One region of the Streptomyces sp. WY228 genome, then DNA from elsewhere that is predicted to be linked to it. Evidence: riboswitches for the same ligand, from Rfam matches in the RefSeq annotation. Region 1 holds a riboswitch; the other holds the start of a gene.
The links. A riboswitch is a leader RNA that binds a small molecule or an ion and turns the genes downstream of it on or off. The one in region 1 is predicted to bind cobalamin.
Positions count from the first base shown of each region.

Region 2: another riboswitch for cobalamin. It lies ahead of KV381_RS25415 (ribonucleoside-diphosphate reductase subunit alpha); the one in region 1 lies ahead of KV381_RS34115 (CbtB-domain containing protein).

Region 1 is NZ_CP079114.1:7,827,844-7,832,245, reverse strand. Features, by position in the region: gene KV381_RS34130 (TetR/AcrR family transcriptional regulator) at 1-228, opposite strand, end outside; gene KV381_RS34125 (SDR family oxidoreductase) at 261-1,166, opposite strand; gene KV381_RS34120 (CbtA family protein) at 1,380-2,135, opposite strand; gene KV381_RS34115 (CbtB-domain containing protein) at 2,250-2,465, opposite strand; adenosylcobalamin (AdoCbl) riboswitch at 2,469-2,618, opposite strand; gene KV381_RS34110 (histidine phosphatase family protein) at 2,732-3,328, shown strand; gene KV381_RS34105 (4'-phosphopantetheinyl transferase) at 3,365-4,099, opposite strand; gene KV381_RS34100 (metallophosphoesterase) at 4,096-4,402, opposite strand, start outside.
Region 2 is NZ_CP079114.1:5,770,928-5,775,329, reverse strand. Features, by position in the region: gene KV381_RS25430 (YbdD/YjiX family protein) at 1-137, shown strand, start outside; gene KV381_RS25425 (hypothetical protein) at 286-969, shown strand; gene KV381_RS25420 (GNAT family N-acetyltransferase) at 969-1,478, shown strand; cobalamin riboswitch at 1,526-1,666, shown strand; gene KV381_RS25415 (ribonucleoside-diphosphate reductase subunit alpha) at 1,803-4,259, shown strand; gene KV381_RS25410 (ribonucleotide-diphosphate reductase subunit beta) at 4,259-4,402, shown strand, end outside.

The sequences.
Region 1 (4,402 bases):
GGGATCCGTCGTCTCGCCCCGCTCCCTCTTCGTCGCCAGGTACTTCTCGAAGCCGTGGTCGACGACGGCCGACAGCAGGCCTTCCTTGTCGCCGAAGTGGCGGTAGAGGGCCGGAGCGCCCACCTTCGCCGCCTCGCACACGGCGCGCGTGGAGATATCGCCGTCGGGCGATTCCCTGACCAGAGTGGCGGCCACTTCCAGGATGCGCGTGCGGGTGCTTGTACTCACCGGACGGACGCTATCAAGCGGCACGGCGGCGGTCAGACGATGCCGCCGTTGGCCCGCAGCACCTGGCCGTTGACCCAGCGGGCCGGGCCGGCGAGGAAGGAGACCACCTCGGCTATGTCCTGCGGGGTACCCAGCCGCTCCAGCGGCGGCTGGGCGGCCATCCGCGCGACGGTCTCCTCGTCCTTGCCGTCCAGGAACAGGGCGGTGGCGGTCGGCCCCGGCGCGACGGCGTTGACGGTGACGTCGCGGCCGCGCAGCTCGCGGGCGAGGATCAGCGTCATGGCCTCGACGGCGCCCTTGGTCGCGGCGTAGGCGGTGTAGCCGGGCAGCGCCAGCGACAGCACCGAGCTGGAGAAGTTGATGATGGCCCCGCCCTCACGCAACCGCCGCGCGGCCTGCTGGTCGACGACGAACGTGCCCCGGATGTTGGTGCGGTGCATCCGGTCGAGCGTGTCGAGTTCGAGCTCGGCCAGCGGCGCGAGCGCCATGACCCCCGCCGCGTGCACCACCACATCGACGCCGCCGAACGTCTCCTCAGCCGCGTCGAAGAGCGCCGCGACAGCGGCCTCGTCGGCCACGTCCGCCTGCTGGGCGAAGGCCTCACCGCCCGCGGCGGTGATGGCGGCGACGGCGGCCTCCGCCTCGGTCCGGTTGCCCGCGTAGTTGACGACGACCGCGAAGCCGTCGGCGGCGAGCCGTTCGGCGCTCTCGCGTCCGATGCCCCGGGAACCCCCGGTGACCACGGCCACCCGACGCGGGGCGTCATCGGTGCGTGCGGCCTGCGCGGAGGACGCGGATGCGGGTGCCGGCGTCGAAGCGGACGTCGATGCGGACGTCGATGCGGATGTGGACTGTTCGCTCGTGGACTGTTCGCTCGTGGACTGTTCGCTCGTGGACTGTTCGCTCGTGGACTGTTCGCTCGTGGACTGTTCGGTCATGGCAGTGCTCCTGGCGACTGGGGTCGCGGCGGTCCCGTGAAACCCGACGAGATCAACGCTAACACCATCACGTTAACGACGCTACCCCGCGAACGTAGCAACGCTAATAGACATCGCTACCCCCGCTACCCCCTATCCCCATGTCGCCCTGTCCGCACACGACGGAACCCGCCGGGTAGGCCCGGCGGGTTCCGTCGTACGCATGCGGGTCGCTCAGCTCACCGCACCCGCGGTGCGAGGCGTCGCCGCACGGGCCACGGGCGTCAGAAGACGTTCGGTGAGGTAGCCGAAGACCACGCCGAAGACGGTCCACAGCGTCGCCTGGACCGCGAGCGTCGAGAGCCGGAACTCCCACAGCAGAGTCGCCGGGAAGTCCTTGCCCACCTCGTCGAAGGAGGGCAGGAAGGCGTAGGAGAGGCCGATCAGCAGGACGAAGCCGGCGACGGCCACGACGGTGGCGTTCCAGTTGCCCAGGCGGGGAGCGAGCCGTTTGCCGATGATGACGGCGGCGACGGCCAGCAGCACGCTGAGGGCGACCATCAGGAAGAACAGGGTGGTGCGCTTGCCGATGGTGTCGGGGTTGCCGACGGCAGGCGGGTTCGCCGGGTACTTCAGGAACGGCACGACGTAGACCGTGAGCAGGGCGGCGCCCGCGATCAGCGCGGCCGTGGCCCGGGGACCGAAGTCGCCGATGCGGCCCAGCGCGTAACAGAACACGAGGGCGGCGATCCCGCCCACCGCGACGCCGAAGACCAGGACGCCGGTGGCGAGTCCACCGGTCGCCTGCATGGTGCGGCTGACCAGTTCCTCGCCGCCGCCGTGGTCGTGGCTGTGAGCCTCTTCGAGGGCGATGGCCGCGTCCACCTGGGACTCACCGAGGAAGTAGGCGACGGCGAGCGCGAGCGCGCCCGCGATCAGGCCCGCGAGCATGCCGCGCACGAGCAGAGCTCTGACAGATATGGAGTTCACGATGGTTTCCTGTTTCTCTTGCTTCCCGTGTCCGCTGATGCCCTGGCTGTTCCAGGTGCCGCAGGTACTGCCGGTGCCTCAGGCGCCTCAAGCGCCTCAAGCGCCTCAAGCGCCTCAGTGGCAGGGGAAGCCGAGCAGGTGGCGGCCGTCGTGGACCCACTCATGGACGCCTTCGCCCGAGATGAGTGCGGTGGCGCCCTGTTCGGCGCCGACGAAGTACAGCAGGACGAGCATGAGGATGCCGAAGAAGATTGCCCACGGGGCAATGGCCTTCGCCGAGATCGGAGTGATCGCTGATGTTCCGGTTGCGGGAACGGCGGACTGTGCCATCGCAGTACCTCCTGTGGGAACACGCGTCCCAGTCGTGGTGCCTCGGACGAAGGTGCTGGGTCTGACTTCCCCGCACGGATGCGGGTTCACAGTGGCGCGACCGTGCCGGATTCTCACCGGACTTCCGTCACACCCTCGTCATGGTCGACGTGACCATACCGCCTGTACGCAGGTACCGCCATGGTCCAATCTGCGGAGCCGCGGAGCACGGATCCCTTGGGGTCACAGGGCTTTGGGGCCCATGGTGAAGGAGTGAGGGCAGGAACATGACAGTACGGGTGATGTTGATCTCACCGGCGATGAACGCGGCACTGCGGGAGGCCCGCTTCGACGGCGACGCCCCTCTGGACCGGTCCGGCCGGGAGCGCGCGCGGGCCGCGGCCGGCGCGGTGCCGGACGCCGGGCTCGCACTGACCGGCCCCTCGGAGCGGTGCCGCGAGACCACCGCCGCGCTCGGCCTGGCGGCACGGACGCGCACCGAACCGGCCCTGGCCGGCTGGGATCTGGCGCGCTGGGCCGGCCGCCGTCTCGACGACGTGGCCGCCGCCGAGCCCGCGCAGGTGGCCGCCTGGCTCGGCGACCCCGCGGCGGCGCCGCACGGCGGCGAGTCGCTGCACGAGCTGGTCGGGAGGACCGGGCGGTGGCTGGACTCCCTCGGCGGACCGGACGCGCCCGGCACGAGCTTCCTGGCGGTGGCCGAGGCCGCGGTCGTCCGGGCGGCGGTCGTTCATGGACTGCGGCTGCCGACGGAGGCGTTCTGGCGGCTGGACGTCGCCCCGCTGACGCTGACCGGGCTCAGTGGCCGGTCGGGGCGGTGGAACGTGGGCCTGGGCCGCCCCCTGACCGCTCCCCCGGCCGACTGAGCGTCACGCCGCGTCGCACCACCGGCTGACCCAACGTCACACCGCGTCGCTGTCCCGCCAGTCGGGCCTGACCAGCACGGCCGTGGCGACGATGCCGCCCTCGATCCGCCAGAGCCCGTGCAGCGTCGTCGGCAGCGCCGGATCGGTGAGCAGCAGCCGTGCGGCGAAGGAGCCCTCGGCGGCCACACCGCCCCGGGCGCCGTCGTCGCCGCCCGGACGATCGGTCCGATGGAACGTCAGGTCGGCCTCGGTGAAGTCGAGTTCGAGTCCGGTGACCGGATACCAGGTCTTGAAGACGCTCTCCTTGGCGCTGAACAGGACCCGGTCCCAGTGGATTTCGCCCGTGTCGTCTTCGTCCGGGACCTCCGCCACGGGCGGACCGATCCGTTCGCGTTCGGCGGGCAGCGTCACCAACTCCCGTACGCCGCTGGGGAGCGGGGCGTGCGGTTCCGCGTCGATGCCCAGCGACAGCACGTCCTTCACACGGGCCAGCGCGGCCGCCCGGTACCCGTCGCAGTGGGTGAGGCTGCCGACGATTCCCTCGGGCCACAGCGGTCGTCCCCGGTGTCCGTGGAGCACGGCCACCGGCGGCAGGCCGAGTCCGGCCATGGCGCGCCGGGCGCAGGCACGGGCCGTCGCGAAGTCGTTCCGGCGTTTGGCCACGCTCTTGGCGATCAGCGCCTCCTCCTCCGGGAAGAGGGTTCCGTCCGGGACGCTCTCCGCGCGGGTCGCCGCACAGGAGACGTCGGCGGGGAGCAGCAGCTCGATCACGCGGCGCCTCCGGGGGTGCGCGGTCGTGCGGACGGTTCGGCGCCGGTCCGGTCCGGTGCGGCGGGATCGCCCTCGTACGGAAGGATCTGCCGCAGCAGGCCGCGCGGGTGTCCCCGCTCGCGCCACTCCCTGGGGTAGCCGATGGAGACCTCCTCGAAGCGCACCCCGTCGTACCAGGTCGTCCGGGGGATGTGGAGGTGGCCGTAGACGACGGCGGTGACGTTGAAGCGGCGGTGCCAGTCGGCGGTCAGTTCGGTGCCGCACCACTGCGCGAACTCCGGATACCACATCACCGACGTGGGT
Region 2 (4,402 bases), 2.1 Mb from region 1:
AGTCCACGTACGACCGCTACGTGGCGCACGCGAGAAGCCACGATCCGGACGCGCCGGTGATGACCCGCCGCGCGTTCGAGCGCAGCCGCACGGACGCCCGCGAGGCCGATCCGCGCGAGGGCTTCCGCTGCTGCTGAGCACCACCGGCCGGTCGGCGGGCCCTGGATCCCGGGCCGTCGCCCGCTCCCTCGATGGAGCGGACGACGGCCCGGAGGTCTGTCCGCCGTCCGTCCACCGTTCGATTTCCCGGTGCACGGATCCCTCACCGTACGAAAAGATGCGCCCATGACATCGCGCTCCCGTTCGCCCCGGCTCCGGCCTCTCCTCCTGACCCTGCCGCTGACGCTGGCACTGGCCCTGGCGACGACCGGCTGCGGCACCGAGCCGCCGCCCGACACGATGGCGGCGGGCCGGAGTTCCTCGGACGGCCCGGCGCCGGACCGGGCGGAGCTGGAGGCGCGGGCGAGCGCCGCGCAGCTCGTCACGGAGCACGTGTGGGTGACCGAGGCCGCGGGCTACGCCCTGGCGCGCCAGTCGGTCGGGGTGCTCGGCGACGACGGGTTCAGCAGCTCCTACACCGCGCCGGACGGCGGAACGCTCCGGCTGTCGGTGGAGCGCCGCCCGCACGCCGAAGCCGACTGTACGGAGGGCTCCGCGGCCGCAAGCGGTCAGGAGCCCCTGGTGACGTGCGAGCGGGACGGCGAACAGTGGTACCGGGCCACGGAGTCGGGCCATGCGTACGCCTGGGAGCAGGGCGAACTCGTGGTCACGGTGAGCGGGCCGCGCGACAAGCCGGACCGGGCGACGCTGCGTTCGGCGGCGCTGGCCGCCCACCGCGCCGACGACCGGGAACTGGACCGGGTGCTGCCGCCGGCCGGGGAGGCCGCAGGACAGCAGCCGGTCGAACGCGGCGATCTGCCGCCGGTGGGCGACGGCGCGCCGAACAACGATGTGGGAGCGAGTGGCTGATGGATCTGACGATCAGAGTGGCGGAACCCGCCGAGTACGCCGTGCTCGGCGGGATCATCGCCGAGGCGTATCTCGGCGACGATCTGCTGGACGGCCCGCAGGACCCGTATCTGCTCAAGCTGCGGGCGGTGGAACAGCGGGCGGCCGAGGCGGAGGTGTTGGTCGCGCTCGACGCGGACGGGACGGTGCTCGGCGGTGTGACGTATGCCGCTCCCGGCACGCCGTGGCGCGACATCGCCGGTCCGGACGAGGCCGAATTCCGGATGCTGGCCGTGGCCCGCGCGGGGCGCGGACGGGGCGTGGGTGAGGCTCTCGTGCGGGCGTGCATCGAGCGGGCCCGGTCCGCCGACGGGGTCCGGGCGCTGGTGCTGTCGACGCAGCCGGGCATGCTCTCGGCCCATAGGATCTACCGTCGGCTCGGCTTTCTGCGGACCCCTGAACGGGACTGGGAGCCGGTGCCGGGCCTGCGGCTCATGACCTTCCGGCTGTGGCTGGAGGCGACGTCCTGAGGGGCTCATGAAATCGATGCGACACAACATGTGGGGGCCGCAGCATCTGGCGGCCCCCACATGTATGCTCGACCTCGCTGTCGTCGCAGGGGAATCCGGTGCGAATCCGGAACTGTCCCGCAACGGTGTGATCAGTGTGTATTTGCACACCTGAAGTCCGATGACCTGCCGACAGCGCGTCCGGATCGACCGAACCGGACGCCAGACGTCCGGGCCTCGCGGATAGGCCGGTGGACGCCGTCAGTTGTGCTGCCCCGCCCCGGGCTTCGCGCTGCCCGGCTTCCCCGCCTGCCGCAGGCCCCCTGCCGAGCGAGGGAAAGCCCAGTGACCATCGCGCCCGCCGATCCGGTTTCAGCCACCGAATCCGCCGAGTCCACCACGGCCGGGAACGCCCCGAACGACGGACCCGGGACCGCTTTGCTGCGGACCCTGACCGACCTCACCGTCGATCTGCCCGACACCGACCCCGGCCGGGTCGCCGCCGCCGCGCTGCGCGGGCGCAACGCCCGTTCCGACGAGGCCGAGTTGCGCTCGCTGGCCACCGAGGCCGCCGCGGGGCTGATCTCCGAGGACCCGGCGTACTCCCGGCTGGCCGCCCGGCTGCTGACCCGCACGATCGCGGACGAGGCCGCGGGACAGGGCGCGACGTCCTTCTCCGCCTCGGTCGCCGTCGGGCACCGCGAGGGCCTGATCGCCGACCGCACCGCCGCTTTCGTGGCGCTGCACGCGGCCGCGCTCGACCAGCTCGTCGAGCAGGCCCTGGCGGACGGCGCCGACGACCGCTTCGGCTACTTCGGCCTGCGGACGCTGCACAGCCGTTACCTCCTGCGCCACCCGATCACCCGCCAGGTCATCGAGACCCCGCAGCACTTCATGCTGCGCGTGGCCGCGGGCCTCGCCGAGGACGAGTCGGTGCGGGCGCTGGACGAGGTCGCCGCGCTCTACGGGCTGATGAGCAAGCTGGACTACCTCCCCTCCTCCCCCACCCTCTTCAACTCCGGCACCCGGCACCCGCAGATGTCCTCCTGCTATCTGCTGGACTCGCCGAAGGACGAGCTGGACTCGATCTACGATCGCTACCACCAGGTGGCGCGGCTCTCCAAGCACGCGGGCGGCATCGGTCTGTCGTACTCCCGCATCCGTGCCCGGGGTTCGCTGATCCGGGGCACCAACGGGCACTCCAACGGCATCGTGCCGTTCCTCAAGACGCTGGACGCCTCCGTCGCGGCGGTGAACCAGGGTGGCCGGCGCAAGGGCGCGGCGGCGGTCTACCTGGAGACCTGGCACGCGGACATCGAGGAGTTCCTGGAGCTCCGCGACAACACCGGCGAGGACCAGCGGCGTACGCACAACCTGAACCTGGCGCACTGGATCCCGGACGAGTTCATGCGCCGGGTCGACGCGGACACCGAGTGGTCGCTGTTCTCCCCTGCGGACGTGCCCGAGCTGGTCGACCTGTGGGGCGACGCGTTCGACGCGGCCTACCGCGCGGCCGAGGCCAAGGGTCTGGCCCGCAGGACGATTCCGGCGCGTGAGCTGTACGGCCGGATGATGCGGACCCTCGCGCAGACCGGTCAGGGCTGGATGACGTTCAAGGACGCCTCCAACCGGACCGCGAACCAGACCGCCGAGCCGGGCCGGGTCGTGCACTCCTCGAACCTGTGCACGGAGATCCTGGAGGTCACCGACGACGGCGAGACGGCCGTCTGCAACCTGGGCTCGGTCAACCTCGGCGCGTTCGTCGCGAACGGCTCGATCGACTGGGAGCGCCTGGACGCCACCGTGCGTACGGCGGTGACCTTCCTGGACCGGGTCGTCGACATCAACTTCTACCCGACCGAGCAGGCCGGGAACTCCAACTCCCGCTGGCGGCCGGTCGGCCTGGGTGCGATGGGCCTCCAGGACGTCTTCTTCCAGCTGCGCCTGCCGTTCGACTCGCCCGAGGCCCGCGCGCTCTCCACGAAGATCTCCGAGCGCATCATGCTGGCCGCGTACGAGGCCTCCTGCGACCTCGCCGAGCGCCCCCAAGAGCCTCCGACAGGCTCCGGTTCAGGGGGGACCCCCCGGGGCCCGCTGCCGGCCTGGTCCGAGACGCGTGCCGCGCGCGGTGTGCTGCACCCGGACCACTACGACACCGAGCTGAACTGGCCGGAGCGCTGGGACGCCCTGCGCGCCCGGGTCGCGAAGACCGGTATGCGCAACTCGCTGCTGCTCGCCATCGCGCCGACCGCGACGATCGCCTCGATCGCCGGGGTGTACGAGTGCATCGAGCCGCAGGTCTCCAACCTGTTCAAGCGCGAGACGCTCAGCGGTGAGTTCCTCCAGGTCAACGCCTACCTGGTGGACGAGCTGAAGAAGCTCGGCGTGTGGGACGCCCGCACCCGTGAGGCGCTGCGCGAGGCCAGCGGCTCCGTGCAGGGCTTCGCGTGGATCCCCGAGGACGTGCGGGCGCTGTACCGCACGGCGTGGGAGATCCCGCAGCGCGGTCTGATCGACATGGCGGCGGCCCGTACGCCGTTCCTCGACCAGAGCCAGTCGCTCAACCTGTTCCTGGAGACGCCGACGATCGGCAAGCTCTCCTCGATGTACGCGTACGCCTGGAAGCAGGGGCTGAAGACGACGTACTACCTGCGTTCGCGCCCGGCGACCCGGATCGCCCGTGCCGCGTCCGGCCAGGCGGCGGCCGCCGCCCCCATTCCCGTACAGCAGGCTTCGGCTCCCGACGCGGACGCCATCGCCTGCTCTCTCGAAAACCCCGAGTCCTGCGAGGCCTGCCAGTAATGAGCACCACCAACGAAGAGAAGAACCTGCTCGACCCGGGATTCGAGCTGACCCTGCGTCCCATGCGCTACCCGGACTTCTACGAGCGCTACCGGGACGCGATCAAGAACACCTGGACCGTCGAGGAGGTCGACCTCCACTCG